Regions from separate parts of the Faecalibacterium sp. PGM34 genome, predicted to be linked through region 2. Evidence: predicted binding sites of a transcription regulator. Region 2 holds the regulator's gene; the other holds the start of a gene.
The links. The regulator HrcA, encoded in region 2, represses chaperone genes, less so after heat shock. The targets are predictions, from matches to a motif close to TGTTAGCACTCNNNNNNNNNGAGTGCTAACA.

Region 1: the regulator HrcA is predicted to act here: its motif matches at 8,406-8,436, upstream of ACXPUX_RS08140 (co-chaperone GroES).

Annotation. Positions count from the first base shown of each region.
Region 1 covers NZ_CM136898.1:1,747,275-1,762,398, reverse strand. Annotated here, with positions in the region: gene ACXPUX_RS08170 (DEAD/DEAH box helicase family protein) at 1-1,449, opposite strand, end outside; gene ACXPUX_RS08165 (Eco57I restriction-modification methylase domain-containing protein) at 1,449-3,512, opposite strand; gene ACXPUX_RS08160 (helix-turn-helix domain-containing protein) at 3,688-3,990, shown strand; gene ACXPUX_RS08155 (hypothetical protein) at 4,043-5,500, opposite strand; partial or broken gene rhuM (RhuM family protein) at 5,568-6,200, opposite strand; gene groL (chaperonin GroEL) at 6,353-7,987, opposite strand; gene ACXPUX_RS08140 (co-chaperone GroES) at 8,039-8,326, opposite strand; gene ACXPUX_RS08135 (diacylglycerol/lipid kinase family protein) at 8,608-9,591, opposite strand; gene ACXPUX_RS08130 (ATP-dependent Clp protease ATP-binding subunit) at 9,679-11,976, opposite strand; gene ACXPUX_RS08125 (TPM domain-containing protein) at 12,162-13,007, opposite strand; gene ACXPUX_RS08120 (TFIIB-type zinc ribbon-containing protein) at 13,022-14,113, opposite strand; gene ACXPUX_RS08115 (SPFH domain-containing protein) at 14,211-15,124, opposite strand, start outside.
Region 2 covers NZ_CM136898.1:780,162-795,285, forward strand. Annotated here, with positions in the region: gene pdxR (MocR-like pyridoxine biosynthesis transcription factor PdxR) at 1-1,091, opposite strand, end outside; gene ACXPUX_RS03725 (ECF transporter S component) at 1,258-1,917, shown strand; gene ACXPUX_RS03730 (aminoacetone oxidase family FAD-binding enzyme) at 1,974-3,224, opposite strand; gene ACXPUX_RS03735 (stage V sporulation T C-terminal domain-containing protein) at 3,381-3,923, shown strand; gene hrcA (heat-inducible transcriptional repressor HrcA) at 4,405-5,478, shown strand; gene ACXPUX_RS03745 (nucleotide exchange factor GrpE) at 5,475-6,092, shown strand; gene dnaK (molecular chaperone DnaK) at 6,194-8,020, shown strand; gene dnaJ (molecular chaperone DnaJ) at 8,180-9,352, shown strand; gene ACXPUX_RS03760 (hypothetical protein) at 9,480-9,998, shown strand; gene ACXPUX_RS03765 (hypothetical protein) at 10,009-10,233, shown strand; gene ACXPUX_RS03770 (hypothetical protein) at 10,423-10,752, opposite strand; gene ACXPUX_RS03775 (hypothetical protein) at 10,828-11,181, opposite strand; gene ACXPUX_RS03780 (DHHW family protein) at 11,404-12,576, opposite strand; gene ACXPUX_RS03785 (MBOAT family O-acyltransferase) at 12,589-14,007, opposite strand; gene ACXPUX_RS03790 (DUF4358 domain-containing protein) at 14,127-14,696, opposite strand; gene ACXPUX_RS03795 (M15 family metallopeptidase) at 14,846-15,124, opposite strand, start outside.

The sequences.
Region 1 (15,124 bases), 970 kb from region 2:
TTCGTGGTGGGCGATGGCGGCTTTTACCCGGTCAAAGCTCTTCTGGTTCTCGTCCGTGTCGTCCAGCTTGCCGTCACCGGCGGCAAGGATCACCTCATAGTCCCGGAATACCGGGTGCGCCTGCAGCTTTTTCGCCAGCGCTCTGGCGCTGTCCACCCGGTTCAGCAGCCAGAAGGTGTGCTTCAGTTCGGCACGCAGCTCCGGGGTGGAAAACGGAAATTTGTTCTGAGTGGTCATGGCATCCAGAAAGCGGTCCACCTCAGCTTCGTGCTCAAAGCTGCCGCCCGACTTCACCTTGAAGAACTCGTTCAGGTCAAAGGCAAATTCCTGCGTTTCGCCGTCGATCTCCACGCCCTGCTGGATCTCGTCCCGGATGATCTCGGACATCTGGTAGGTGTAGAGGTTGAGCATGGGGAGGTTTGCGTAGGGGTTCTGCTGCCCCGGTGCGCCCTGCCAGTTCCGCTTGGCGGCCTGCTCGTCGGCGTAGGTCCAGTTGAAGATGGCATCCCCGGCAAACTTGTCGTTCGCCAGCGCCTTGAAGGGCGTGCCGGACAGGTGCAGCGTGAAGCGGCGGCGGATGCGGTCAAAGGCAAGGTCGGTCTTGTAGGTGTCCACGCCCTCGTGGGCTTCGTCGATGACCAGCACATCCCAGTTCAACTCGGTCAGGTGGCGCAGCTTGTCGTACTCGCCGCCGAAATACTTGGAGCCTTTCATGTCCTGCAGGCTGACGAACTCAATGCGCTTATACAGTTCCTCGCCCTGCGCGGCGGCATCCAGATAGCCCTGCTCGTCCAGCACATGGGGCTGCCCGGCAAGGGCATCCACATGGCTGACAAACAGATAGCCGGACTCCCTGCCCAGAAAGCGCACATAGTCGCTGTACCAGCTATTGGCGATGGCAGGGCGGTTGGTGACGATGAGCACCGTCTGTGCATCGACCTGCTTGCAGAAGTCGTAGACGGAAAGGGTCTTGCCAAAGCGGGGCTTGGCGTTCCAGAGGTATTCCCCGCCGGGGTGGCTCTGGTAATAGGTCTTGGTGTCGCGGACAGCCCTTGCCTGCTCCTCCCGCAGGGTGTAGGCGATGGCGGCATCCAGCTGCACCCGGCCCCGGTTCATGCGGAAATCCTGAAAATACCGCCGGGACTGCTGCCCATCCAGATGGAACCACTCATTTTTGCGGTCGTTCTCCACGTTCAGCTTGCGGAGGTAGGCGTGGAAATCGTGGTCGGTGAACACCTCGCCGCTGCCGTCATCGTAGACGGCATTGCCCCGCCACTCCTCATGGTACAGCACATCGGCGGTGTGGGTCTGCTGTTTCAGGCGTTTGTCCACCGATTGCTCAGTGTAGCCGATCTTCGTCCAGCCGTTGTGCCGGGCAATTTCCGGGGTGGTATAGGCGTAGATCATAGGCACCACCTGCCGGGCAGTGCGCAGGGTTATGCCAGCCATTATGCCATCTCCTTTTTCTTTCTAAGATTATTTATTGTATCTTCAATATGCTTAATTTCTGCTGGCTTCAACCCTACTAATTGATAGAGCTGATTATCCAATGGCGCAGAAAAATCTATAATAGGATTATTTTCCGTATAATCCATCAAATCTGGAACACGCTTTCCCAACGATGTTAGTGCTTCATCCGTCATCAGGAACATAAATCTGACCAAATATGTCCGTGCATAGTTATAAAAGTCAACTGCTTCCTGTTTTGTTGTAAAAGAACTCAACGCAACTCTAGCACGCCCAAAAGCTGAATGGTTATCTATAATTTCGATTTGGTTATCTCGTTTTTGACCTCCCGCATTGGCACTTGAAACTACAACTTGCCACTCATCAATATACTTCACACTAGTCGAAACAACATTTCTATCTGCAACAAACCATTTTGCTCGACCTTTCTTTCCGGCTTTGTCATTTGTGAACAGTTTAATCTCATGCGAAAAATCAACATCAGCATCCGAAACATATTCTCGAACCTTATTCGGATTACTCTCGACAAAATCGCTTTCTATTCCAAAAAGCTTCTGTGACAGAATTTTACCGTGTAAGTAATCCAGCTTATTATCATTTACAAATTGCTCAACCTTATTTACAATAACCGCATCACTTGGATTCAAAGGAATCAGTGTTTCTCCCGGGTTATCCATTTCAAGGCTGACACACTCACCATTGTTATGATATACATAATCAAATCTAGGTGTTTGTTTTTCCTTTTCTTTCAGAACAATAGAAACGCCATCAGCAATTGCGACTGGTCCCGGAAACACTTCTTTTGAATTTGGATAAAAGTCTATTCGCCGCAATGTTACATCGTTGATTTGTTTCAATCCAAAATCTGCCATACCTTTTCCCGAACGGTGAATCCATCGAGAACCCGGATAGATTAACACACTTGCTTTAGTGGCTATTTTATCAGCTTCAATCTGAAAGTATTGAAAAATACTTTTTGAACGAACCTGTCCGTTTGTTTTTGGAACAACAGATGTTGTTTGCTCTTGATACGGCGGGTTTCCGATGACATAATCAAACTTCATGCTGGTACTCCCTTCCTGAATGGTTTCAAAGTTCTGGGCGGTTCCATGGCTGCCCTTGCGCCAGTTTTTCACTTTACAGGATACCGTAGGCGGCTGCAGCTCTGCCGCCCCGAACATAGAAAAGAGGTCAAGCTGTTCTGTCTCCGGCTGGGGCTTGCCACCGGGCACAGACAGGTGCAAGCCGTCCATTTGCCACAGGTTCCAGCTGATGATGGTGGCAATAGGCTGTAACTCTTCTTTTGTGGGTTTGCGCTGCCAGCGAGCTTGCAGATGCTCTGCATAGGTCAGCAGCAGGTTGACCCGTGCCAGCAAAAGGTTATCGCCCTGATACTCGTAGCCGTAGGTGGACTGCACCGCATGGGTGGCATATTTACGCCACTCGTCCTCTGTGGCGGCGTTCTCGCTTACCACCCGCAGCTTGCGGTCCAGAATGCCAATGCGCCGGGCTACCGGGATCATCTCGCCGGTGGCGGCATCGTAGCGGGACGCCAGAAAGGGGGCTTCGCCGCAGGTCACCTCCAAGCGGCGGCTCTGCACATACTGCACCCATGCCGGGATCCTGCCCTTGCAAACCGGGAACTGCACCGGCGTTTCCACCGTATTCCAGCCTTGGGGCAACTCCACCGTGAACTGCCCGGCGCTCTCCTCTGCCCCAAGCCCACGGAACCAGTCGGCATCCAGTGCGTTGTTCATCTTGTTGCAGACCCATGCGGGGCTGAACACCTCGCCTTTTTTGCGGGTGCGCTGCTGCTGGGTGTCGGTCTGCTTCATCATCCGGGGCAGCACCACCTCGTAGTGGGTCAGCCCAAGCTGCTGGGTGGTGATCTGAGATCTATCCGTCACCGGCTCGTACATCACCGTTTGCAGTTCCTCCGGCGGGTCGGTGGCCCAGATGATGTTTTTACCGGTGGATTTATCTTTTAGTAGCGTATCCAGCACCGCCTGCACTTCCGGTGCGTGAAAGTCGATCAGTTGTTCCAACGGGGATTTCCTCGCTTTGCCTTAGCGTTGCGGCGGAAGTAGTATTTTTGTACTAGTTCCGCCTTATACTAGCATTATAGCTACTTGTTTGCATCGTGTCCAGCATTTTAAGTGCGTCTTTCGTCAAAAACTAGTAGAATTCCCTATACTAGTAACAGGAAAGGTGGTATTGATAATGCTTGGAGAGCGACTGGCAGAGATTCGAAAGAACTATCATGACACCCAAAAGAGCCTTGCGGACAAGCTGGGGCTTACCGTTTGGGCTGTCAGCGCTTGGGAGCAGGGACGCAATTCGCCGCCCAGCGATGTGTTGCTTGCCATCTGCAAGCTCTACGGCACCTCCGCCGACTACCTGCTGGGCCTGACCGACATCGACCCCTCAGACGAGGCCCGCAAACAGCGCCAGCGCCTGACCGAAGAAGAACAGAACGAGATGCACCGCTACGAAGAATATCTGTTGTGGAAACGCAAAAAATAAGCCGCCCAGCGAGACCGTAAGGTCGCTGGGCGGCTGTTGTTTTGTTATGGAATTATTTTGCGGCATCCTTAAAATTATTCATCAACTTTGAAAAATAATCCATTTCTTCCTCAAAGTGAGGATTACTATCAATAGCGAGATCCTTATAGATGGCAGGAATATTTTTTCGAGAGTTTTCTGCTCTGCTGGACTTGAGAATCTCGTCCAGAATCTGCTGTTCCGTTTCTTTATTATGTTGGTGAAGGTACAGAAGTATCTCGAATTCACGAATTGTCATAATAAAACAGGAAGAATCCGAACCTAATATTTTGTGCGCAGCTTCTTCTACTATGGCCGAATTAGAAAACTGGTCATACAAGAGAATAATTTTTATAATAGGATTCTTGCTCGAAACTGATAATCGAACATAACTACTATTTAATTGCTTATACGCTTTTGAGATTGTGCGTTCAAAGAAAATATCGGCATTGTGTAAATTGGGAATCTGCTGCTTTACATCAAGACCAATCAGAGCAGATTTGGATTCTACAAGAAGCGTTAAGCTTCCTAGATCGAATGTGAAATCTGCTGACTTTCGGGAACCAGTAGACAGTGTAGTCCATTCAGATGGTTTACAATATTTTGAGGCAATATCTTTTATATAATCCTCAAAAAGGCATCCGAAGGTATTTACAAAGACTTGTGTTCCTTGCTTGCAGTAATAATTGCGCACAAGCCAATAAAGACCATTTCCAAGCAGCATTGCCACAGGAAAAATACTTGAAGCAAAATATTCTCCCGTCCTTTGGGTTTTAATGAATGGTTTTGAATACAAGAGCTGCTTTTTTAGAGAAGAAGTACGCAAATTTTGATAGGTGCACGAATAATATTTAATAAAATTGGAAAGATTCTCAACAGTAAGGACTGCACTGTTCACATTACTATATAATTCTTCCGGAGCAGACAAAGGATCCGGATGCTGACAGCACAACCAAAAAACAGTTACCAGAATTAAAACATAATCATTGACAGGAATTCCAAAAATCTCGCGCACAATAGCGTCAGTATCAATTATAGACCGATGTTCAAAATTTTCCGCCGCAAAAAGAATATAATAATCACGGCTGAATTTTTCAAATAGCCAATATAGATTTTCATATGCAAATTGTTCAGCTGTCATTCCCATCAAGGTACGAAATACGCCATCGGCATCTACATTTTGAAAAATCCCCTCTTTTGCAGAGCGCTCGTTGTCATAGTCGCGATATAAGTCGACTAGAACTTCAATTGGGACTTTTTTTGAGGAACGACGATAATCGTTGCTTTCTTTTATAGATAGAAACTCCATGTCAAGAATATCCCAAGCAGTCAATGTAACGGTTAGAATCTTTCTCTGACCATTGTGTATAACTGGAATAGTTACAGGCATTAAACACTCATTTTTTCTAAACATATCTATAGATTTTTCCGAAAGACAATAAATAAGTCCATCCGTTGGAATTTTCTTGATTTCAGAAATAAAATCCTTCATAAGGCACTCCATATTATTAAGCGATTTTCTTCTAATACAAAGTTTATAGCGGTCATTTCCATAAACATCACTCAATCTTTCTGTTTGCTTCCTCTTCCACCATCATAAATCGATCAAAATCGCTCTCATACAAACGGTCCTGCACGACACGATACTTCTCATATTCCGTTTCCGCATGAAGCTTCGCCTGTTCTGCGCTGATTTTTCCGGGACCGGTCATCAGCTCGTTGCCGTTGAACTCCAAAAAGCCGTCCAGACGCTTTGCCCAGTCCTCCATGCTCATGGGGATTTTCCGTTCTGCCTGCAATTCGGCATAATCCAGATAGAGCGACACGATGCGTTCCAGATAGTTCATTTCCTCTTTGCTCAGGTAGTTTTTGGCCACCGTCACATCTGCTTTCAGGATTTTTCCGTCCGGGGCATTCTCCCAAGTGGTAAGCCCCATGTGTTCCTTGTTGGCATCGGCCCGCTCATAGATCAGCTCTGCCGCCGTGTGGCGATGCACGGCATAGTGCATCTTGTTCTGGACGGTCTGGAAGAACAGCCGGGTCGTCTTGGCATCCTTGTCGTAATCGAACGCCGTAGCATACAGGTCTGTCACCTTCTGGTAGAACTTGCGCTCCGACAGGTGAATCTCCCGGATCTGCTGCAGTTGCCGCTCGAAGAATCCACCAGCGGGTTCATCATTTTTTAATTCTCCCGGACACAAAAATCGGCACCCGCTTTTCAGCGAGTGCCGATTTTGTTACCCTATAGTGCGCTTTGATTTTTGGCGTAAGTGGCGTAAGTTTGGCGTAAATCCGCTTTTGCGCGCTCCAAAAATCAAGGATTCATGCGGTTTTTGGGCAGTTATTAGTACATGCCGCCCATGTCACCGCCGGCAGGTGCGGCGGGAGCCGGGGGTTCCGGCAGGTCAGCCACAAGGCTCTCGGTGGTCAGCACCATCTCAGCGACGGAAGCTGCATTCTCCAGAGCGGAACGGGTGACCTTGGTCGGGTCCACGATGCCAGCGGCGATCATATCCTCGACAAAGACCTCGTTCTGGGCATCGAAGCCGTAGTTGGGCTTGTTGGCAGAGATGATCTTGTCGATGATGACACTGCCCTCCAGACCGGCGTTCTTGGCGATCTGGCGCAGAGGAGCCTCCAGAGCCTTCAGCACGATCTTGGCACCGGTGCGCTCGTCACCCTCCAGCGTGTCGCACAGAGCGCGCACAGCGGGGATAGCATTGATGGGAGCGGTACCGCCGCCGGCCACAACACCTTCCTGCACAGCTGCCTTAGTAGCGTTCAGGGCATCCTCAATGCGCAGCTTCTTATCCTTCATCTCGACTTCGGTAGCAGCACCGACCTTGATGACAGCCACGCCGCCGGCCAACTTAGCCAGACGCTCCTGCAGCTTCTCGCGGTCAAAGTCGCTGGTAGCGGCCTCGATCTGGCTGCGGATCTGGGCAATGCGGGCTGCAATAGCGTCCTTGTCGCCAGCGCCGCCCACGATGGTGGTGTTCTCCTTGGTCACCTTCACCTGACGGGCATGACCCAGCATCTGGACGGTTGCGTCCTTCAGCTCATAGCCCAGATCAGAGGAGATCACGGTGCCGCCGGTCAGGGTAGCGATATCCTGCAGCATCTCCTTGCGGCGGTCGCCGAAGCCGGGAGCCTTGACAGCCACGACGTTCAGGGTGCCGCGCAGACGGTTGACGATCAGGGTGGACAAAGCCTCGCCCTCGATATCCTCAGCCACGATCAGCAGCTTCATGCCATTCTGCATCACCTGCTCCAGCAGGGGCACCAGATCCTGAATGACGCTGATCTTCTTATCGGTGATCAGGATAGCAGCGTTGTCCAGATCAGCCACCATCTTGTCAGTATCGGTGACCATATAGGGGGTCAGGTAGCCGCGGTCGAACTGCATACCTTCCACGATCTCGTTGTAGGTCTCAGCGGTGGTCTTGTTCTCCTCGATGGTGATAACGCCGTCAGAGGTGACCTTCTCCATAGCCTCAGCGATCAGACGGCCGATCTCGGGATCACCGGCAGAGATGGTGCCGACGCGGGCGATATCGTTGCTGTCCTTCACCTTCTGGCTGTGTGCCTTGATGGTCTCCACAGCGGTGGTAACGGCCTTGCTCATGCCGCGGCGGATATCCATGGGATTTGCACCGGCGGTAACGTTCTTCATGCCCTCGTTGACCATGGCCTGTGCCAGCACGGTAGCGGTGGTGGTGCCATCGCCTGCGGCATCGTTGGTCTTGGTTGCGACCTCACGCACCAGCTGTGCGCCCATGTTCTCGAACTCGTCCTTCAGTTCGATCTCCTTTGCGATGGTCACGCCATCGTTAGTGATGACCGGTGCGCCGAACTTTTTGCCCAGCACCACGTTGCGGCCCTTGGGGCCGAGGGTGATCTTAACGGTGTTAGCCAGGGTATCAATACCGGCACACAGTGCCTTACGGGCGTCCTCGCCCTGCTTGATCTGCTTTGCCATAATACATCGCTCCTTTATAATATAAGCTCAATTGAAAAGGGAAAATCAGTTTCAGTCTTCCACAACAGCCAGAATGTCGCTCTGGCGCACGATGGTGCACTCTTCACCGTCCACCTTGACCTCGGTGCCGGAGTACTTGCTGGTGAGAACCTTGTCTCCGACCTTAACGGTCATCTTGACGTCCTTGCCGTCCACGACACCGCCGGGGCCAACTGCGATGACCTGTGCCACCTGCGGCTTCTCTTTTGCGCTGCCGGTCAGGATCAGGCCGCCCTTGGTGGTCTCCTCGACTTCAACAGTCTTAATGACAACACGGTCTGCAAGAGGAATAATTTTCATAATTCTTGCCCTCCAATTATATTGAATTTATTTGAAACTTTGTCGCGTCCTGCGGGGGCTTCGTGTGTGCTCCGCAGTGGTTTAGCACTCCTTTTCTCTGAGTGCTAAGTGTATTGTACTCATCTTGCCCTGAAAAATCAAGGGGTTTTGCAATTTTTCTTTGTTAAGAATTTATGACGGCCGCATATCACACCTTGCTACGCAAAAAAGACGCAGCCGCTGCACAATTTTTGCACAGCGGCTGCGTTCTGTTCCGATGGTAGGATCCACGGCAGCGCTCTTTACCTTACGCCTGCTTTTTTGGCGGTAAAGCGCTGGTAAGCGGGCTGCGGCAGCAGCACGCGGCCCGCCAGCGGCTGCACCTGTACCGACACCTGCTTGCAGGGGGCGCACTCGCCATCCACGGTGGCAATGATGGGTCCACGGCCATCTGCTGCCCGCAGACTGACCGATTTTGCGCGGCGGTAGATAAAGTAGGGCTTTGCAGCCTCGGTGAGCTGACCGTTTTGAAAGTGCTGGCCGTTTTTGTACAGCATCAGCAGCTTTGCAATGACCCGGCGGCTGACCTTGCGCACGATGAACACATCCAGCCAGCCATCATTCGGTCGTGCCTCCGGCCCAGCCATAAAGCCGCCGCCGTAGGCGCGGCCGTTGCACACTGCGCACATCAGGCAATCCACGGTCAGCACCTCGCCGTCAATGACGTACTCCACCCTGCGGCCGATATGCCCGCACAGCTGCTGGACGATGGACAGCGCATAGGCTGCTTCGCCGCCGCACAGCGGAATGCGCCGGAACTTGGGGATACCGTAGGCCACCTGTGCGTCCAGACCGGCGGCGCAGATGGTGGCAGAAAGCCCCAGACTGGTGCGCATCAGGTCGATGGGCACTACCCCACCGGCCAGCTGGGCGTCCAGATCCAGAAACTCTTCTTTTGTACCGTAGGTGCGCAGAAAGTCGTTACCGCTGCCATAGGGCAGGCAGCCCACGGCGGTCTTATCAAAGCCGTGCGCGCCGGTGAGCGCCTCGTTGAAGGTGCCGTCACCACCGGCGGTAAAAATGCGCAGCTCCACCCCCGCCTTCTGAGCGGCAGCGGCGGCAGCGCGGGACAGTTCCCGGGCGTGGCCTGCGTGGGTGGTGACGCGGATGGTGTAATCCTCCGGGGCAAGCCCGGCACCGGCAGCAGCCGCCGCGATCTGCTGCGGCAGGGTGCGGGTACAGTCGGCCTTTCCGGCTGCGGGGTTCAGAAGAAACAGCGTGTGCATCGGGGTCCTCCCTGTTATAACTCTATTTCCTCTATAATAGTCGAAAACCGTTCCGGTTGCAAGCAAAAACGCTATTTTGCTATTTTCTTATAGGGTTACGGTCTCATCCTCTCGCAAAACGATGCTGCCATCGGCGGCGCAGTCTGCCGTCCAGTGCTGCCCTACGCAGGCAGTTCCGGCGGCAATACGGTTTGCAAGCGCCTGCTCCACTGCCCTGTCCACCTGACGGCGCAGCTCCCGCGCACCGTAGGCCGATTGCGCCCGGGCAGCCAGTGCCGCACCCACCTGCGGGGTGTGGCGCAGACGGTAGCCGCTGCGGGCGGCGCGCTGCTCCAGCTGGCAGAGCATTTTTTCTGCAATGGCGCAAAGGTTTTCCTCTGCCAATGGACGGAACACGATCACTTCGTCCAGCCGCCCCAGCAGCTCTGGCCGGAACCACTTTTTGGCCTCCTCCACGGCCTGTGCGGACTGCTTTTCAAACACTGCCTCTGCCCCGGCGGCAAAGCCCAGCGGCGCGTTCTGCCCCGCCAAAAACCGTGCGCCCAAGTTGGAGGTGAGCAGCACGATGGTGTTGCGGAAATCTGCCTTGCGCCCCATGGCATCGGTCAGCTGGCCGTCCTCCAAAATTTGCAACAGAATATTCTGGATATCCGGGTGTGCCTTTTCGATCTCGTCAAACAGCACCACGCTGTACGGGCGGCGGCGCACAGCCTCGGTCAGCTGCCCGCCCTCGTCGTGGCCAAGGTAGCCCGGCGGCGCACCCAGCAGCCGGGCGGCGGTGTGCTGCTCCTGATACTCCGACATATCAAATTTGAGCAGCGCCTTCTCGCTGCCGAACCAGCTGACCGCCAGTGCCCGCGCCAGTGCAGTCTTGCCCACGCCGGTAGGGCCTAAAAACAACATGGCACCGATGGGACGCCCCGGCTCGCCCAGACCGGTGCGGCTGCGCCGGATAGCTCCCGCCACCGCAGCCACTGCCCGTTGCTGGCCGACGATCTCCGCGTTCAGGCGGCTTTCCAGCTTGTCCAGACGCTCCCGCTCCTGCTCGCCCACCCGCTGGGCGGGCACGCCGCTGGCCGCTGCCACCACCCGGGCGATATCCTCCGGGCTGAGCACCGGCTGGGTGCGCTGCTCCTTTTCGGCTAGGATGCGCGCCGCCGCACAGGCTTCGTCCACAAGGTCGATGGCCTTGTCCGGCAGGCAGCGCCCGGGCAGATACCGCACCGAAAGCTCCACCGCCGCCTGCAAAGTCTGGGGCGGCAGGCGCACGTTATGGTATCGCTCGTAGCGGGGCGCAAGGCCGTTGAGGATCTCCACCGCCTGTGCGGGGGTAGGCTCCTCCACCTGCACCCTGCCAAAGCGGCGTTCCAGCGCGGCATCCTTCTGGATATGGGTGCGGAACTCCTGATTGGTGGTGGCGCCGATGAGTTGCAGCTCGCCCCGGGCAAGCACCGGCTTTAAGATGCTGGCGGCGTCGATAGCGCCCTCGGCGGCACCGGCACCCACGATGGTGTGGAACTCGTCGATGAACAGGATGGCGGTGCCGTCCCGCACCAGCTCTTCCAGCAGGTTTTTCAGTCGCTCCTCAAAATCGCCCCGGTACTTGGTGCCCGCCACCAAGCTTGCCATGTCCAGCGCCAGCAGCCGCCGCCCTTGCAGCGCTCTGGGCACCTGCCCGGCGGCAATGCGCAGCGCCAGACCCTCAGCCAGCGCCGTTTTTCCCACGCCCGGCTCGCCGATCAGACAGGGGTCGTTTTTCTGGCGGCGGCACAGGATCTCCACCATGCGGTCCAGCTCTGCTTCCCGGCAGAATACCGGGTCCAGCTCCCCTTCGGCGGCGCGGCGGGTCAAATCGCGGCAATATTTATCGCTGGCGCGGCTGCCCCGGGGAATGCTTGCCGACACCCGGGGCTGGGCGGGCAGCACGAACTGTCCGCTCAACTGGCGGCACTCCCGCACCGCCTCGGTGAGCGAAAGCCCCATCTCCGCCAGCAGCAGCCCGGCGGCGCAGCCGTCATCTTCCAGCATGGCGCAGAGCAGGTGCTCCGGCTCTGCCCGGCTGACGTGGGCGTTCTGCGCCCCAATGAGTGCGTAGTCCATGGTGCGGCGCAGGTCCGGTGCCATGGCCTGCCGGTTCAGCCGCTGTGCCGGGGCGCTGCGGCGCTGCGCCAGTTGGCGGCGCACCTCCGGCTCGGTGATGTTTTTCCGGGTGAGGAACTGCGCCGCAGCGCCCTGCTGCCGCAGCATTGCCAGCAAAAGGTGGCTGGTATCCGCCTGCTCACAGCCCAGATCCCCCGCCAGCTGCACCGCCTGCTGCAACAGCCGCGCCGCCGGGCGCGAAAAGCCCCGGTAGCCGCCCATACCCAGATTTTCCCAAATGCCCATGTGTCTGCTCCTTGCTGCATATAAAATCGTCTGCACTGGAAGTATAGCCCCAAAGGCGCAGAAAAAATCAGTCGTTTGTGTCGGGCGGCAGAAAAGTAAAAACCGATCCGCAGCGGTTGCCGGGGCGCGGGTGCGTCCGGCTGCTGCGGATCAGTTTTTGAGATTTTATCTTGCGGGGAACGTTATCAGAACGAACCGCCACCGCCGCCGTGGGTAGTGCCGCTGGAGGAGGTGTGGGTGGAGCTGCCGCCGGAATCGTTGGAGCTGGACTCCTTCGGCCGCTCGGTGCGGTGCACGTCACGGTACAGATACAGATCCCGCTGGTTGGTCAGCTTCATGCTGCCCTGCCGCACATAGCTGGTTGCATCCTGCTGCGGTGCTACGCTCTTGAGCTGACTCTTCATCACGCCGGTCACGATGAGTGCTGTCACCAGACCAATGACCAGTGCCAGACCCAGATACATAATAGAGAGGGGCTCATGCGGCATATTGTCTACATCGTAGGGGTGGCCTTCGCGGGCAGCGGTAACGTATGTGTCCGTCCACTGGATAAAGGTGCGGAAGGCAGCGGCATAATCGCCGTCTGCCATGTCGGGGGTCATCTGCTCGCCAAGGTACTGGATACCGGCATCCGTAAAGGCGGTAATGCCGTAGCCGCGGGTGGAGATATGCCATTTGCGGTCGCCTATGCTTACCAGCAGCAGCACGCCGTCCCGGTTTTCACCGTAGCCGAACTGGCAGTAGTCATAGGTGTCATCGGCGTATTTCTCCATGCTGGTGTAGCCCTCGTCTTCCAGCGAGTCGATGGTGGCAACGACCACATCAAAGCTCTGACGGACGCTCAGTTCCTCCAGCGAAGCTTCCAGCTCGTTGTCCTCATCCTCGGTCAGGACTTCTGCGCTGTCGTTCATACGGTAATACAGGTCAGCAAAGCCGTCTGCGGCAAAGGCCGGTACAGCCAGCGCCAGCAAAAGCACCAGTGCGGCCAGCGCAGCACAGAGGGAGCGCAGTCGGGTAGCAGTGTTTTTCATCTTCCGTCCCTCCTTTACAGAATCCCGGCCAGCCACAGCAGCCACATCACCGCATAGGATGCGGCACCAACGGCTGCGGTAAGGCCCAGCGTCCACTTGCGGGCGGCGGCCTTATCTACCGGCAGGTCACCCACGAACTTACCCGTCTGGCCATTCATGGCAAAAATGTAGTTGTTGCCGCGCCAGCTGGTGCTCAGCAGCCAGACCGGGAACAGGGCATATTTTGCCTTGCCGCCGTGCAGCTGGATGCTGCTGTTCTCCATTTTCACGGAGTCGTAGCCGGTAACGGTCTGGGTAAAGGCGTCCTCGGTGGACTGACGAACGCGCTCGTTGGCGCGCTGGATGCTCTTTTGGGCATCTACATCGTACTTATCGGCCACATAGCCCGCCAGATACGCCGTATTGAAGGGCACGGCGTCCTGCATGGCAAAGGGCTCGATAGATTCCATCAGGTCATCTGCCATCTTGGAGGAGCCGTCCACCGGAACTGCGTCAAAGCCCAGCACGCCGTCCCGGCGCACAGAGTAGTAGCTGGTCTCGGTATAATCGTAGTCGTCATCCGACCAAAAGCGGGTGCGGGTGGCGGTAAAGCGCAGCTGGGCGTCGGCATCGCTGTCGTACAGCCAGAAAGGCACATACACGCCCTTGATCTCGTCGATATGGTTCTGGCTGCGGAACACCTTGGGCAGCAGGGTCTTGCCCTTGAGGTGCTCCTGCAATTTGGCCTTGGCGGCCTTTTTGTCCAGCTTGAAGGGGATGATGAGGTCGGGGCGCAGGTCTCCGGCAAACTGTCCGGTCAGAACGATGGGGTTGCCGCAGAAGGGGCAGGCGGAGGCAGCCATGGTGTCGTCGCCCACGATCTCGCCGCCGCAGCTCTTACAGACGTAAGTATGCAGACCGGCGGTCTCGCCCTCTGCCCAGCTGCCGCCGGGGGTGGCCCAGTTCATCTCGCTGGGCTTTTGGTCTTTCAGGTCCTCATCGTAGCCCTTCAGCGTGTCCACCTCAAACTCGGTGTCGCAGTAGGGGCATTTCATCTTCTGGGTGGTGCTGTCAAATTTGATGGCACCATCACAGCAGGGGCACTTATATTCCAGCATTCCTGCCATAGCGTTTCCTCCTATTATAACTGCGGGGCAGGAGCGGCTTTTTTCTTTCCTGCCCCGCAGTGTGTTCAGTTATTGTGCAGCGGGCTGTGCGCCGGGCTTAGCTGCGGTCATTGTCGTCAAAGGGGTCGCCGCACTCCGGGCAGAACTTGGGCGGGTGTGCGGGGTCGGCCGGTTCCCAGCCGCACTTGTCGCACTTATACTTGGGGGTACCGGCGGGCTTGGGTTTGCCGCACTCGGAGCAGAACTTGCCCTTGTTCACTGCACCGCAGCTGCAAATCCAGCCTTCTGCTGCCGCCGGGCGGGGCTTGCCGCACTCCGGGCAGAATTTGCCGGTAACGGTAGCACCGCAGCTGCAAGTCCAGCTGTCGGCAGCGGGCTTCGGCTCCGGCTTTTTGCTGCCGCATTCCGGGCAGAACTTGCCGGTAACGGTAGCGCCGCAGCTGCACTTCCAGCTGTCGGCGGCAGAAGTCTGCTGCTGAGGTGCTGCGGGCTGCTGACCCATGGCAAACAGGTTCTGGGCGTTCATGCCGCCCATGCCGCCTGCACCGGCTGCCATGCCCATGCCCATAAAGCCGGTCATAGCACCGGCGGTGTTCCCGGCGGCGGTCTTCATGGCATCGATCTGGCCGCCCACCAGACGAGCTGCGGCGGTGGTGGGGTCGGTGGTCATGGCGTTCTCTTCCCACTCGGTGATCTTCTTCTGCTGCTCCTCCGGGATGGACAGAGAATTGATGTTGAAGGAGAATACCTCAATGCCGCGCTTCTTGCGCCAGACATTGGACAGCTGCTCGTTCAGGGCGTCCGAGATCTCCAGCGTGTGGGCAGGGATCTCGTAATACTGCACCTTGTTGGCGGAAAGAGTGGCCAGAGCAGGCTGCAAAGCGTTCATCAGCTCGCTCTTCAGGCGGGGAGCCAGCTCCGAGGCATCGTACTGGTTGGAGACGTTGCTGCACACGTTGGTGTAGAACAGCAGCGGGTCGCAGATGCGGTAGGTAAAGCTGCCGTTGCAGC
Region 2 (15,124 bases):
CGGGTAAAATACCCCCCGGTGATAAAGCGCGCCAGCGTCTGCTGCTCAAACCGCCCCACCGTGCCGGAATAGAGCCGGTATTTTTCCTGCCACGCGCCCAGCAGCTGCCGGGGCAGCACCATATAGGCAATGCGGATGCCCGGGGCAAGGCTGCGGGAGCAGGTGGACAGGTACACCACCGGGCCGTCTGCGCCCGCCATGCCCTGCAAACTGGGCAGCGGGCGGGTATCAAAGCGGAACTCGGAGTCGTAGTCGTCCTCTATGATGTACCGCCGCCCCGGGGCGCGGGCTGCCCAGTGCAGCAGCTCGGCCCGGCGTCCGGCGGGCATGGTGACCCCGGTGGGGAACTGGTGGCTGGGGGTAACGTAGCACACCGCCGCATCGCTGGCAGAAAGAGCCGTCAGCGACAGCCCGTCCGCGTCCACCGGCAGGCAGCGGCAGGGCACGCCGTTGTTTTCCAGTACCTGCCGGGCGCGGGGGTAGCCGGGGGTCTCCACGGCAGCAGGGCCGGGCAGCAGCGGTGCCAGCAGCCCCAGCAGATATTCCAGCCCTGCACCCACCACCAGCTGCTCCGGGTCGCACTGCACGCCCCGGTACTCGGCCAGATACCCTGCCAGCGCCTGCCGCAGGGCGGCATCGCCCCGGGCATCCCCGGGGGTGAGCAGCTCCGGCGCGGAGTAGAGCAGTTCCTTTTGCAGCCGCGCCCATGTGCGGAAGGGGAACAGCCCCGGGTCCACGCCCCGGGTGGACAGGTCGAACTGCACCGGCGGGGCAGCAGCGGCGGGGGGCGCTGCCGCCGGCGCAGAGGGCGCGGCGGGCGGCTGCACCCCCTGCGGCAGGGCAAGATACTCCTGCACCGTGAAGCCGCTGCGCTCCCGGGCGGTCAGGTAGCCCTCTGCCGCCAGCATCTGGTAGGCGGTGTCCACCGTGTTCACCGAGACCGACAGCTCTGCCGCCAGCCGCCGCTTGCCGGGCATCCGGGTGCCCGCCGTCAGAGTGCCTGCCCGCATCTCGGCGGCAAGGCTGCGGTAGAGCTGCTCGTACAGCGGCACCGCCGAGGCCGGGTCCAGTGCCGTGGTCAGATGTACCATAGAATGTCCCTCCCATCTGGGCATTTTGTCAAACTGACCCCATAAAAAAACTTTATTCTGGGTATTTTCATAGGGTCAGTTCTGCGTATAATAGGAGCATACCCGCCGGACACCCAAATGTCAAGTAGTTTTGTGGGGTTATCGGCGTGATTGGAGGGAAAGTATCATGTCTACTACTGCAATGTGGCTGCTGCTGGCAGTCGTCGTCATCCTGATCCTGTTTTTCAGTGTGCTGTACAAGCGCCGCTTTACGGTGCACGAGCTGGCGCTTACCGGCGTGATGGCTGCGCTGAGCTTAGTGGCCTACCTGTTCTTCCGCATCCCGTTCTACGGCGGCTCCTCGTTCCATCTGGGCAACACCTTTACCGCCCTGACGGCGCTGCTGCTGGACGGCGTGTCCGGCGGTCTGGCGGGTGCCATCGGTCTGGCACTGGCAGATATCCTTGCCGGTGACCCGGGCTACGCCATTACCACCTTCGTGCTCAAGTTCATCATCGGCATCACCTGCGGTGCCGTGGCACATAAGGTGTTCAAGCTGCGGGATCAGGATCGTCACAGCGCCGGGTATCTGGTCAAGGTGATCGTTTCTGCGGGTTCCGGCCTGTTGCTGAACGTGTTCACCGACCCCTTCCTTGGCTACTTCCGCAACGTGTACATCTTTGGTCAGGACTACACCGTGGCACAGGCGCTGACCAAGATCGCCGGCGGCGTGACCTTTGTGAATAGTGTGGCTTCCACTGCCTGCGCCGTGGTGCTGTATCTGGCACTGCGCCCTGCACTGGAGCGTGCAAAGCTGCTTTCCAAGGGCGAGAATAAGGCCGCCTGATTTAGATAAAAAAGGGACGAGGAAAAGCCCGCGGGCTTTTCCTCGTCCCTTTTTTATTACCGTTTTCGGCTGCAAAGGTGCTTTGCGGCGTCCCGCCCGGCGGCAAGGCCGCTGCCGAACGCCCAGTGCAGGTTGAAGCCGCCGCAGCTGCCGGCGCAGTCCAGCGTTTCGCCCACAAAGTACAGCCCCGGACAGCCCTTGAACTGGAAGGTCGGTTCCACCTCGGTCAGGGCAAGCCCGCCGCCGGTGGTCTGCGCCTGCCGCCAGCCGCAGGGGGTAAGCCCCTCGAACCGCCAGTGCTTGGCGGTGTGGGCAAGCTTCTGCCAGCTGCCTGCGGGCAGGGCGCGGGGGGCGGCGTCCGGCAGGGCGGCGGCAGCCCAGAGGGCGCGGCCCAGCTTGCCGTGCAAAAGCCCCAGCCAGAACGCTGCCGCCGTGTCCTCGGCAAGCAGCGGCGCACGCGCCGCAAACAGGGCGGCAAGCTCTGTCTCCGGCACAGCGGGGAACAAATCAAGTTCCACCGCCGGGTGCTTCGGGCTGCGCCCGGGGGCAAGCAGGCCGGACAGCTGCATGATGCAGATGCCGGAAAGCCCGTAGTCGGTAAACTGCACTTCGCCCATTTCTTCAGCCAATACCCGGTCGCCGTCCAGCAGCCGGGCAGCGGCCTTGGCGCGGATACCCGCAAGGCTCTTGTTCGGCTTTGCGCATTGCAGGGCGGTCAGGCAGGGGTAGAGCGGGCGCATCTGCCCGCCGCAGTCGGCGGCAAAGCGGGTGCCGAAGCCGTCCGTGCCGAACTGCGGCCCGGCGGCGCCGCCCATGGCGCAGATAACGGCATCTGCCCGCAGGCTTTCGGTGCCGCCCTCGGCGTTCGTAAACTGCACGGCGTAGCCGCCCTTGCTCTGCCGCAGGGTGCATACCGTGCAGCCGGTGCGCAGCTGTACGTTATGCCGCTGCAAATGCAGCTCCAGCAGCGCCAGCACGTCTGCCGCCTGATTGGAATAGGGGTACACCCGCCCGGCTTCATCGGTGCGGGTGTACAGCCCCAGCTGCTCAAACCACGCCAGCGGCGCGGCGGCATCCACCGCCACCAGCAAGGGCCGCAGCGCGGCGGGGTCGGCGGTGAAGTACTTTTCCGGCGCGATGGCGGTGTTGTCCAGATTGCAGCGGCCGTTGCCGGTAGCCAGCAGCTTTTTGCCCGCCTTGGGGTTGCGCTCCAGCACTGTGACGCGGGCAGCGGGCGCGGCCTGTGCAGCCGCCAGCGCAGCGGCCAGTCCGGCGGCACCGCCGCCCAGAATAAGGATGTGTGCCATGCGGACACCTGCTTTCTTTGGGTTTATTCCTATTTATTGTAGCAGAACCCCGCCCGGAACGCAATGCGGCGGGCAAAGCAAAAAATCCGCTGCCGGTATAATTTGCCGCCGCTGACAGATACTACATACAAAGGAAACTGCAAGGAGGGCAAAATAATGAAAGCAACCGGTATCGTGCGCCGCATCGACGAGCTTGGCAGGGTGGTGATCCCCAAGGAGATCCGCCGCACCCAGCGCATCCGGCGGGGCGACCCGCTGGAGATCTTTACCACCGGCGACGGGGAGGTGATCTTTAAAAAGTATTCGCCCATGGGCGAGGTGAACGCCCTTGCCGCCCAGCTGGCCGAGGTGCTCAGCCGCCAGTTTGCGCTGACCGCCTTTGTGTGCGACAGGGACCGCATTCTGGCGGTCAGCGGCAGCGGGCGGCGGGAGCTGACCGACCGCAGCATCAGCCAGCCGCTGGAAAAGCTGATGGAAGCCCGCAAGCCCTACCAGAGCCCCGGCGCACCGGAAAAGACCCTGCTGCCCTGTGAGGGTACACCCCGGGTGCTGCTATGCGCCGCACCGGTGCTGACGGGCGGGGACGTGACCGGCGCGGTGGGCTTACTGACCGAGGACCGCACCGCCTGCCCGGAGGACGCCCAGTGCAAGGCGGTGGCGGTGGCAGCGGCCTTTCTGGCAAAGCAGATGGAGGAATAAGGCGGGACGATCTGGAATGCGCACCGCGCTGCTTTGCGCATAAAAAGCGGAAAGAATATTTTTATTGGTAGTTCCGAAACGCCTGCGGGCGTTTCGGAACTACTTTTTCACGGAAGGGGGCTCGCCCTCTCCGTCTGCTCCCGCTGGTCGCATCCACACTCCCCCTTTTGTCGCTGCGCGACATCTTCCCCCGGAGCGGGGGAAGACTTTCCTCAAAGGGAGAGGCAAGAGCACTGCCGGAAACTTTTTCATTATGCCTAATACTTTAGTGTCGAACCTTACGGCTTGGCTCTCCCTTTGGGAGAGCTGGCGCGGGAGCGCCTGAGAGGGCGCACACCCCCCTTTATGACAGAATTATGAATCTTTATAAACATTTTTGCAAAGCACTTGACAGCAGGGCAAAAACGATTATAATGGTCTTAGCACTCAGGAACAAGGAGTGCTAAACAAACAAAAGCGATACAAAAAGGAGGCAGGCGCTATGACGATGGATGCACGCAAGCAACGGGTCTTGCAGGCGATCGTGGCGCTGTATGGCCTTGAGGGCGAGCCGGTGGGCAGCAGCGTGCTGGCAAACTACTTTGATATGGCAGTGTCCAGCGCAACGCTGCGCAACGAGATGGCGGCGCTGACAAAGCTGGGCCTGCTGGAGCAGCCCCACACCAGCGCAGGGCGTGTGCCCAGCGCCAAGGGCTACCGGTATTATCTGGATAATCTGCTGACCGATGATCAGCCGCTGGACCGCGTTACCCGCGCCCGGGTGGATGCGGTGTTCGCCAGCCTTGACCACGAGCCGGAAAAGCTGGCACAGGGCGCTGCCAAGGCGCTGGCCGCCATCAGCGGCTGCACCGCCGCCGTCAGCACCCCCTGCGCCGAGGATCTGTGCATCGCCCATTACGAGGTGGTGCAGGTGGGCCGCAGCGCAGCTGCTGTGCTGGCTGTGACCACCGCCGGTTACGTCCGCACCCGGGTGGCGCGGGTACGCACCGGGCTTTCCCGGGAAAATGCAGCTGCCCTTGCGGCGCTGCTCAACCGCAACCTTACCTTTGTGGCACCGGTGGATCTTTCCACCCGGATGCTCAGCGAGCTGTGCAGCCAGATCGCACCGGAGCTTGTGCCGGTGGTCAGCGCCGCAGCCGCAATTTTGCAGGACAGCGTAAAGCCCCATGTATTTCTGGGCGGCGAGCAGCACCTGCTGGACTGGCCGCAGCTGGATGGCCGGGTGGGTGATATCCTTACCCTGCTGAATGACGAGGAACAGGCCGCAAGCCTGATCGCACCCCCGGAAAACCGCAGCGAAAGCGTGCTGCTGGGCGAGGATCTGGAACCGCAGATCCCCGGGCTGTGCATCGTGAGCGACCGGTATCTGGTAGGCGGCGGGCTGTGGGGCTCCATTGCCCTGATCGGCCCCACCCGGATGCCCTTCCAGAAGCTGATGCCCCTGCTGCACGAGTTTGCAGACCAGCTGGGCGAGGGCATGAGCGGCAAACGAAAAGACACCCCGCAGGCTGCCGTACCACGGCGGACTGTGATCTATAAGGAGGATCTGGAATGAGCGAAGAAGCAAAGAACACGGTGCCCGAGACCGAGCAGCCGGAAACTGCCCCCGAGGAAAAGACCGCTGCCGCAGCGCCCGAACAGGCTGCTGCCGAAGCTGACACCGAAGAGGACAAGAAGAAGGACGGCGGCTGGTTCAACAAGAAGGCCCGGGAGATGGAAGCCGTTAAGGCAAAGCTGGATGCAGCGGAAAAGAACGCCGCACAGGCCAAGGATCAGCTGCTGCGCATGGCTGCCGAGTACGACAACTACCGCAAGCGCTCCACCCGCGAGGCCGACCAGAAGTTTGGCGACGGTGTTTCCCACGCAGTGGAAAAGATCATCCCCATTCTGGATACGCTGGACATGGCAGCCAACGCCCCCACCACCGATGAGAATTACAAAAAGGGCGTGGTCATGACGCTGGATAAGGCGGCAAAGGCACTGGAAGCCCTCCATGTGGAGGAGATCGAGGTGCTGGGCAAGCCCTTTGACCCCAACCTTATGAGTGCTGTGCAGCAGATCCCCGCCCCGGACGGGCAGGAGAGCGGCACGGTGGTCACCGTTTTCCAGAAGGGTTACAAGCTGGGTGACAAGATCATCCGCCATGCAACCGTTGTGGTGGCCGAATAAACAAGCCGAACCTCCCGCAAGGGAGTTTGCAATAACATCCGCTTGACATCATCATAAGCATCATATAAACAAGATTTGTTTTTTCGAGAGGAGACTTCATTATGAGTAAGATTATTGGTATCGACCTTGGTACTACCAACAGCTGCGTAGCTGTTATGGAGGGCGGCGAGCCTGTTGTTATCGCCAACTCTGAGGGCGCCCGCACCACCCCGTCCGTTGTCGGCTTCACCAAGACCGGCGACCGTCTGGTAGGTCAGGTTGCAAAGCGTCAGGCTATCACCAACCCCGACAACACCGTTTCTTCCATCAAGCGTCAGATGGGCACCGACCACAAGGTGACCCTGAACGGCAAGGAGTACACTCCCCAGCAGGTCAGCGCTATGATCCTGCAGAAGCTGAAGGCTGACGCCGAGGCTTATCTGGGCGAGACCGTCACCGAGGCTGTCATCACTGTGCCTGCCTACTTCAACGACAGCCAGCGTCAGGCCACCAAGGACGCAGGCACCATTGCCGGCCTGAACGTCCGCCGTATCATCAACGAGCCCACCGCAGCTGCTTTGGCTTACGGTGTGGATAAAGAGGACGACCAGAAGGTCATGGTCTACGATCTGGGCGGCGGCACCTTCGATGTGTCCATCATTGAGATGGGCGACGGCGTTACCGAGGTTCTGGCCACCAACGGCGATACCCATCTGGGCGGCGATGACTTCGACCAGCGCATCATCGACTGGATGGCAGACGCCTTCCAGACCGAGAACGGCATCGACCTGCGCAAGGACAAGATGGCTGCACAGCGCTTGAAGGAAGCTGCCGAGAAGGCTAAGATCGAGCTGTCCAGCGCAATGAGCAGCCAGATCAACCTGCCCTTCATCACCGCCGATGCTACCGGCCCCAAGCACCTGGATATGACCCTGACCCGCGCAAAGTTCAACGAGCTGACCGCTGATCTGGTGGATCGTACCATGACCCCCGTGCGCAAGGCTCTGCAGGATGCAGGTCTGCGCGCTTCCGACCTGAAGAAGGTCCTGATGGTCGGTGGTTCCACCCGTATCCCCGCTGTCTACGATGCAGTGAAGAAGGAACTGAACTGCGAGCCCTTCAAGGGCATCAACCCCGATGAGTGCGTGGCTGTCGGTGCTGCTATTCAGGGCGGCGTTCTGAACGGCGAGAAGAAGGGTCTGCTGCTGCTGGATGTCACCCCGCTGAGCCTCGGCATTGAGACGCTGGGCGGCGTGTGCACCAAGATCATCGACCGCAACACCACCATCCCCACCCACAAGAGCCAGGTGTTCTCCACCGCAGCCGACAACCAGCCCTCTGTTGAGGTCAACGTGCTGCAGGGCGAGCGTGAGTTTGCCCGCGACAACAAGAGTCTGGGTGTGTTCCATCTGGACGGCATTGCTCCGGCTCCCCGTGGCGTGCCTCAGATCGAAGTTACCTTCGATATCGATGCCAACGGCATCGTGAAGGTCAGCGCTAAGGATCTGGGCACCGGCAAGGAGCAGAACATCACCATCACTGCTTCTACCAATATGTCCAAGGAGGACATCGACAAGGCTGTGAAGGAAGCTGAGCAGTTTGCTGCCGACGATAAGAAGAAGCGTGAAGAGGTCGATATCCGCAACGGTGCCGACCAGATGGTGTTCCAGACCGAGAAGATGCTGAAGGAGAACGGCGACAAGCTGCCCGCAGACGTGAAGAGCGATGCCGAGGCAAAGCTTGCTGACCTCAAGACCGCTGTCCAGTCCGGCAACGTGGACGACATCAAGGCAAAGCAGGAAGCCCTGAGCCAGGTGTTCGAGAAGATGTATCAGGCAGCCGCTGCCGCACAGCAGGCCGCCGGTGCACAGCCCGGTGCTGACGCAGGCGCAGCCAATGAAAAGCCCAACGATGACGGCGTTGTGGATGCCGACTTCAAGGAAGTCTAAGTCTGACACAAAGCGCTGCGTCCGGCCAAACCGGCGGGCACACGCGCAATAGAGCAAAAGCCGCTCCGGTTTAGGCCGGGGCGGCTCTTGCTGGTTTATAGAGTGAGGAACCGACCGGGGCGTTACCCGGGGAGGGCGTTCCCGGAGAGGTGAGTGGATATGGCACAGGAAAAGCGTGATTATTACGAAGTGCTGGGGGTATCCAAGGGCGCAAGCGATGCCGAGATCAAAAAGGCATACCGCAAGCTTGCCATGAAGTACCACCCGGACTATAACCCCGGCGATAAGGACGCCGAGGCAAAGTTCAAGGAGATCAACGAGGCAAACGAGGTGCTTTCGGACCCGAAAAAGCGCCAGCTGTACGACCAGTACGGCTTTGCCGGTGTTGACCCCACCTACGCAGCACAGAACGGCGGCGGCCCCGGCGGCTTTGGCGGTTTTGGCGGCGACGGTGTGGACTTGGGCGACATCTTTGGCGATATCTTCGGCGGTGGCTTTGGCGGCTTCGGCGGCTCGTCCCGTCAGGCAAACCCCAACGCCCCCCGCAAGGGTCAGGACATCCGGGTGCGCATCACCCTGAGCTTTGACGAGGCCGTGCACGGCTGCAAGAAGAACATTACCATCACCCGCCAGCAGGAGTGCACCGAGTGCCACGGCAGCGGCTGTGCCGCCGGCAGCAGCCCCGAGACCTGCCCGGACTGCGGCGGCCGCGGCTTTGTCATCCGCCAGCAGCGCACCCCCTTTGGCGTGATGCAGACCCAGCAGCCCTGCTCCCGCTGCGGCGGCAAGGGCAAGCTGGTAAAGAACCCCTGCAAGGTCTGCCACGGCAGCGGCAAGGTGGCTACCAAAAAGACGCTGGAGGTGTCCATCCCCATGGGCATCGACGACGACCAGAGCTTTGCACTGCGCGGCATGGGCGATGCCGGTACCAACGGCGGCCCCGCCGGTGATGTGATCGTCATGGTCACTGTGCGTCCCAGCGAGGTGTTCCAGCGCGATGGCTACGATGTGTGGGTCACTGTGCCCATCACTTACAGTCAGGCTGTGCTGGGCGACAGCGTCACTGTACCCTCCATTGACGGCAAGGTGGAGTACACCGTGCCCGAGGGCACCCAGAGCGGCACCACCTTCCGCCTGCGCGGCAAGGGCATCCAGTACCTGAATGGCCGCGGCCGCGGCGATATGTACGTCAAGTGCGAGGTGGAGATCCCCAAAAAGCTGAACAAGGCGCAGCGCGATGCCCTGAAGAAATTCGAGGGCACTTTGAAGGAAGAAAACTACGAAAAGCGTAAGGGCTTCTTCAAAAAGCTGAAGGATATGTTCAACGCATAAGGTATGAAATCCCCTGAGCTGCCGGGAACAGCAGTTCAGGGGATTTTTGTTTTTGTTGAAAATCAACACAGAATCGAGTATAATATAACTGATGATTCGGGACGTCGCATTTGGAAAAGAGGTTTATATGGCAAGGTTTATACCGTTTATTCTGAAAACAGATGATGAACAGAAAATAGGTGTGAGGATCACACGCATGAAAAAAGCAGATGCGGCACAGACGGAAAAAGAGCCTGTATGGCAGACGAGTTGGATGTCTGCCTATATCCAGAAGGATGCTTTTGAAAAGTATGCGTTAAAAACAACGGATGGCGAATTGGTTGCACTGGCAGCGTATGAAATACTGGAAAATGATGTGATGGTGCACATCACCTATATTGAAAGCCAGCCGGAAAGCAACCCGACAATTGTTGGTCATTCCAAAAGATATCAGGGAATCGGACGGGTCTTGATTGCCTACGGCATCAAGCTGTCGATCGATCATGGATGTGGCGGGACGGTCACATTTGAAGCAAAGGTTCCGGAATTGGCAGAACACTATATCCGGGATTATGGCGCGTGCCCACTGCCGAGTTTTGGCGGAGCGCCGCGTTATGAACTGTCTGGCGAGGCGGCTATGAATATCTTTGTGACGTATTTGAAGTGAGGTGTTTTCGATGGATGCAAAAGAGTATTTCCAGCGTGACCCGGAACGGGAGGCGTTTTATCGCACGTTTTATCAGATTTGTCGCCGCTTCAATGTTACATGGTCTACGGCAACGCCGGAGGTCAGAGCCTTTGTGGAGGAAGCGACCCGTGTGACCTACGAACAGGAGAAAGCACAGCGCAGCGGTCTTTCGCCCAATACAGTAAAACCATTTTTTGGAGACACCGCTTGCTGAAAAACAGGCACGATATCCGGGTTGATTGTATTATAAAAAAGCCAAACGGCGGTACGTTCCATCGGAGCGTGCCGCCGTTTTTTGCGTGTGAACCCTACAAAAACAGCGGAGGCGCTGCCCTTTCGGGCAGCGCCTCCGCCTGCTTTGTTCTTTGGTGTACTCCGAGCCGGTCTTATGAGATAAGATGGATCAGAGCAGGATGACTGCTGCATTGATGATCAGGCCGACACCGGTAGCGGTGGAGCTGATCATGTAAGCGGTGCAGGCGATGTCACGGATGGCGTTGGCAGTGCTCTTCTCCATATCGGCAGACAGAGCGTCCAGACCGGTCTCAATCCAGGTGTTGGGGTTCTTACGGCGGTAATCGCGGACAGCGGTCAGACCCTTGAACCAGCCGTACGGGGGAATCAGCCAGCACAGCAGAGCCTCAGACATGGTAGCATTGGCGCCGCCTTCGGTGTAGGTCATTTCCTCAGTGGACAGGACATTGTAGTACGCGGGCATCATCATTTTTTCCATAATAACACTCCTTTTGAAACAAAGCTATCCAAAACGGTGCACCCAAAAACGCACCGTTTTATCTGATTAAAAAGGTCAGCGCACGATCAGCAGAACGGCGCTCAGGGGAGCCAGTGCCACCACCATGGTGGTGGAGACCGCATCCCGCACAAAGTTGCTGGCGGATTTGCCCATATCAGCGGCAAGGGCATCGGTGGCGCGGCCCAGCACGGTAAAGAAGTTGCCGTCCTTGTTGCCGTCCTGCTGCAGCCAAGTGCGTGCCTGCTTGATGCCCCAGATATAGCTGGAAGCCAGCACCACAGCACCTACCACCGTTGCGGCAGTGGTGGCGATCCCGGCAGCATCATCCACTGCGCCGCCGCCGGTGGTATAGGTCATTTCTTCGTTGGAAAGTACCGCATAATCTGCGGGATAATTCATCTTTTTCATCATCAATACTCCTTTGTCAAGGGGAAATGCCGCATTGCATCCCGATTCCCCGGCGTCCATACCCAAGGCCGATAGAGCATTGTTCTCTATATGGCCATTCTACAACAGTGGTCGGGTTTTATCAAGGGGTTTTGGTACATCTGTGCAAAAACTGGCGGGACGCATGAAATTGCAGCTATAAATTTGTGAAAATAGACTGCAATAATTTGGGCTTTTGGCTGTTTAGCCTGTTACCCCGGCGCGGTAGAGGTAGGGGTCGCTCTTGAAGCTGTCAAAATTGTACAGCACAAGGATCTGGTCGTAGCTGTTATCGGCGATCAGCTTGTCCAAGCCGTAGTTGTAGTTGCGGAAATCCACCACGTCAATGTCGGCGTAGTTGGCGGTCAGGTAGGGCACAAAGCAGTTGGCGTAGCTGTCCTTGATGACAAGGATGCGCCCGCTGCCGTTGCCCTGCACCCGGCTTAAACCATTGTTGCCGTGCAGGAACATGGCGTATTTGTCGTAGACGGAAAGCTTCTCCGTGTCGTACAGGCCGGTGGTCTGCCCCTCGGTGGGCTGGCCTGCCGCCGTCACGTTCCATACCGTCAGGGCGTTGTCAAGGTCGTAGTAGGTGATCACGTCCGGCACGGCGTTCCATGTGCGCGCCTTGGCGTAGTGGGTGCCGTAAAAGTTATCGGCGGTCAGCGCGGTGTGTGCGGCGGTGTCAAAGGGGGTAAGGCCAAGGGTCTGGCACAGCTGGCTGTACGCGTAGTAGGCGCCAAGGCTCGTCCAGTGGTGGTCGGTGCGGTAATAAATATACTCGCTCTTGTGGGCGGTAAGGGTCTGGCGCACGTCCACAAAATTCCCGCCCGCTGCCTGCACCGCAGCGGAAAGCTGGTCAAGGTAGCCGTCCTCGTCCAGCAAAGGAGCGTTTGCGGGCACGTTCTCCTTGTAGATATCGCTGGCAGCGGGTGCCAGCAGCACATTCACCTTGCCCGGGTAGCGCTGGCACAGGCTGGTGAGCGCTGCGGTGTTTTTGGGCAGGGTGCGCTCCTCGCTGGAAAGCAGCCCGTAGGTGCGGGGGAACATCATGTGCTCCTTGCCCAGCAGGATGCCGCCGTTCTGCTGCTTTTGCAGCAGGGTGGTCTCCACCACGCTCTGCAGGCTGATCCACGCATCGCGCCCCGCCACCTGATCCTTGACGTATTTGGTGTAGGCGGTAAAGTAGCTGTTCAGCCCCTTGGCGGTGAACTGGGTCAGCGCCGGGCGCTGGCTCAGGGTGGTGTTCTCCAGCTCGCTGTAACTGCGGTCCGGGGTGACCATATCCAGCGCGAACAGCCCGATGAAAAACAGGCTGAACACCACCAGCACCGGGTAGTGCAAAAGGGAGGAGGTCTTTTTCTCGTGTTTAGACATCTTCCCGCCTCCTTAAAAGTTAAAGTACAGGAACGGGCTGTTGGTGCTGCCCACCACATAGGCGGTGGAGACCACCAGCAGCGTCAGGATGGCGGCGCAGCGGGTGACCACGTTCTTGCGCAGCACATCCCACAGCTTTTCGATCAGCGGGGTGCAGCACACCACGCTTACCGCCAGCAGCACGCCGTAATTCCGCAGGAAATACAGCGGCGACACCCCGCCGGAGGGGATAAAGAGCTTCTGGAACAGCAGCCCGAAGGACACGCCGGTGTCGTTGCCCACGAACATCGCCCAGCCCACCACCACAAGGAACAGGGTGTAGAAATGCGGCCACACCCTGCCTTTTTTCAGGTAGGGCAGCAAAAACAGCTTTTCAGCCGCCAGCAGCACAAAGTAGTAAAGACCCCAGCAGATAAAGTTCCAGTTTGCGCCGTGCCAGATGCCGGTGAGCAGCTCCACGATGAACAGGTTCAAAATCTGCCGCTTGAGCCCCTTGCGGTTGCCGCCCAGCGGGATATACACATACTCCCTAAACCAGCCGGACAGGGTCATGTGCCAGCGCCGCCAGAACTCGGTGATGGAAGCGGAGATATAGGGGTAGTTGAAGTTTGCGGGGAAATCGAAGCCCAGCATCCTGCCCATGCCGATGCCCATCAGGGAGTAGCCGGAAAAATCGAAGTACAGCTGTAAGCTGTATGCGATGATGCCCAGCCACACCAGCGGGGTGGAAGCGTTTGCCAGACCCACAAAGGTGGTGGAGGGGCTGTCGGCCACCCCGATGATATCCGTCCACAGCGCGCCCACGGCGTCCGCCAGCAGCACCTTTTTGGCAAGACCGAAGGTGAACAGGGTCATGCCCTCTTCAATTTGTTTGAGGTTATAGCGGTGCTTGTAGACGTGCAGCTGGTCGGAGACGTCCCGGTACTTGACGATAGGCCCCGCGATGAGCTGCGGGAACATGACCACATAAGCGCCGAAATCAATGATGTTGCGCTCGGCCTTTACATCCCGGCGGTAGACGTCGATGGAGTAGGAAAGGGTCTGGAAGGTGTAGAAGCTGATGCCCAGCGGCAGGGTACCGATGCCCTGTATCTCGGCAAAGGCGGTGCCCAGCAGAGCGTTTGCGCTGCGCAGCATAAAGTTTGCGTACTTGAAGTAGAACAGCATCCCCAAACTGCCAACGAGCGCCACCAGCAGAAAGAAACGGCGCAGGGCAGGCTTTGCATCAAAATGCTCGATGGCAAGGCCGCTGAGGTAGTTGATGAGGATAAGCGCCACCATGACCGGAAAAAAGCGCACCTCGCCCCAGCAGTAGAACACCAGACTGCACAAAAACAGCACGGTGTTTTTCAGTTTTGCGGGGGCAAGATAATACAGCGCCAGCGTGATGGGCAGAAAACGAAACAGGAAGATGATGGTGCTGAAAACCAAGGGGTCAGCCTCCTTTTTTACAAGTTTTGCGGGCAATAACGGTTTTTCCATCCCGGGTGCGGGAGGGCTCTACTGAAAAAAGCCGATGCCGCAGATGGCACCGGCTCAGAAGGTCAGATTCAGCTGTTCAGGGCGCTGTCCACAGCACTGTTCAGGTCTGCGGTGCACGCGTTGGAGGCGATCACCATGACCACACGGTCGCCCTTGGAGGAGATGATGGCGTTTTCTACGTTGCTCTGTGCCTGCGCGAACTCGGCGTAGTTACCGTAGAAAGCCACCTGATCCTGCTTGTAGCTTTCCAGCGCGGTCACCACGTCCTGTGCCTTGCCGGAAGCGGCTTCCACCACCAGCACAAGGCCGGCGTCGCCGTTGTCGTTGCTCTTCACGCCCTTGTAGCTGGCCACGTCCTCCGCCTTCAGGCCGAAGTCGTACTCGATGTTCATGGCGGCGATCTCGAACTGGTTGGAGATGGGGTTGGCAGCCAGCAGGGTCTCCACGGCGCTGTCCAGATCGGCGGTGCCGTTTTCGGTGGCATCCGCTGCCGGGGCGGCAGTGCTGGAAGCCGGTGCAGAGGCGGAGGCGCTGGACACGGAGGACGGCGCGGAAGAAGCGCTGCCGCCGCAGCCGGTCAGGGCAACAGCCAGCACGGCGCTGACGGCGATCACAGAGAGTTTTGTGCGGTTTATCATAAAATATTCCTTCTTTTGTTGAATTCATTTGTCGGGGTGCGGGGCTGTGCCGCGCACACGGGCAGACTGTATTTATCTTACCATAACAGCAGGTAAATTGCAACGCACCCCGCAGGGTTTTCCGGCAGTTTTCATTGGATTTTAACCGGTCACGGTCTCCCCGGCGGCAATGCGCTGCAAAACGGCGACCGCGTCCTCCAGACACAGGCCGCTCCGGTTGAGCAGGGCGGCGTTTTCCGGGCCACATAGCGCCAGTGCCACGGCTCGTAGGTGATGCCGGTCACGCTTTCGGCCTCCTTGGGGTAGCGCAGGATAAAGCCGTACTGCTCCGCGTTCTCGCACAGCCAGCGGAAGGCGGCGGTGTCGGCAAAGCCGGTGTCAAGGGTGGTGTGCTCCGGGCTGTTCAGGTCGGCGGCAAGACCGCAGTT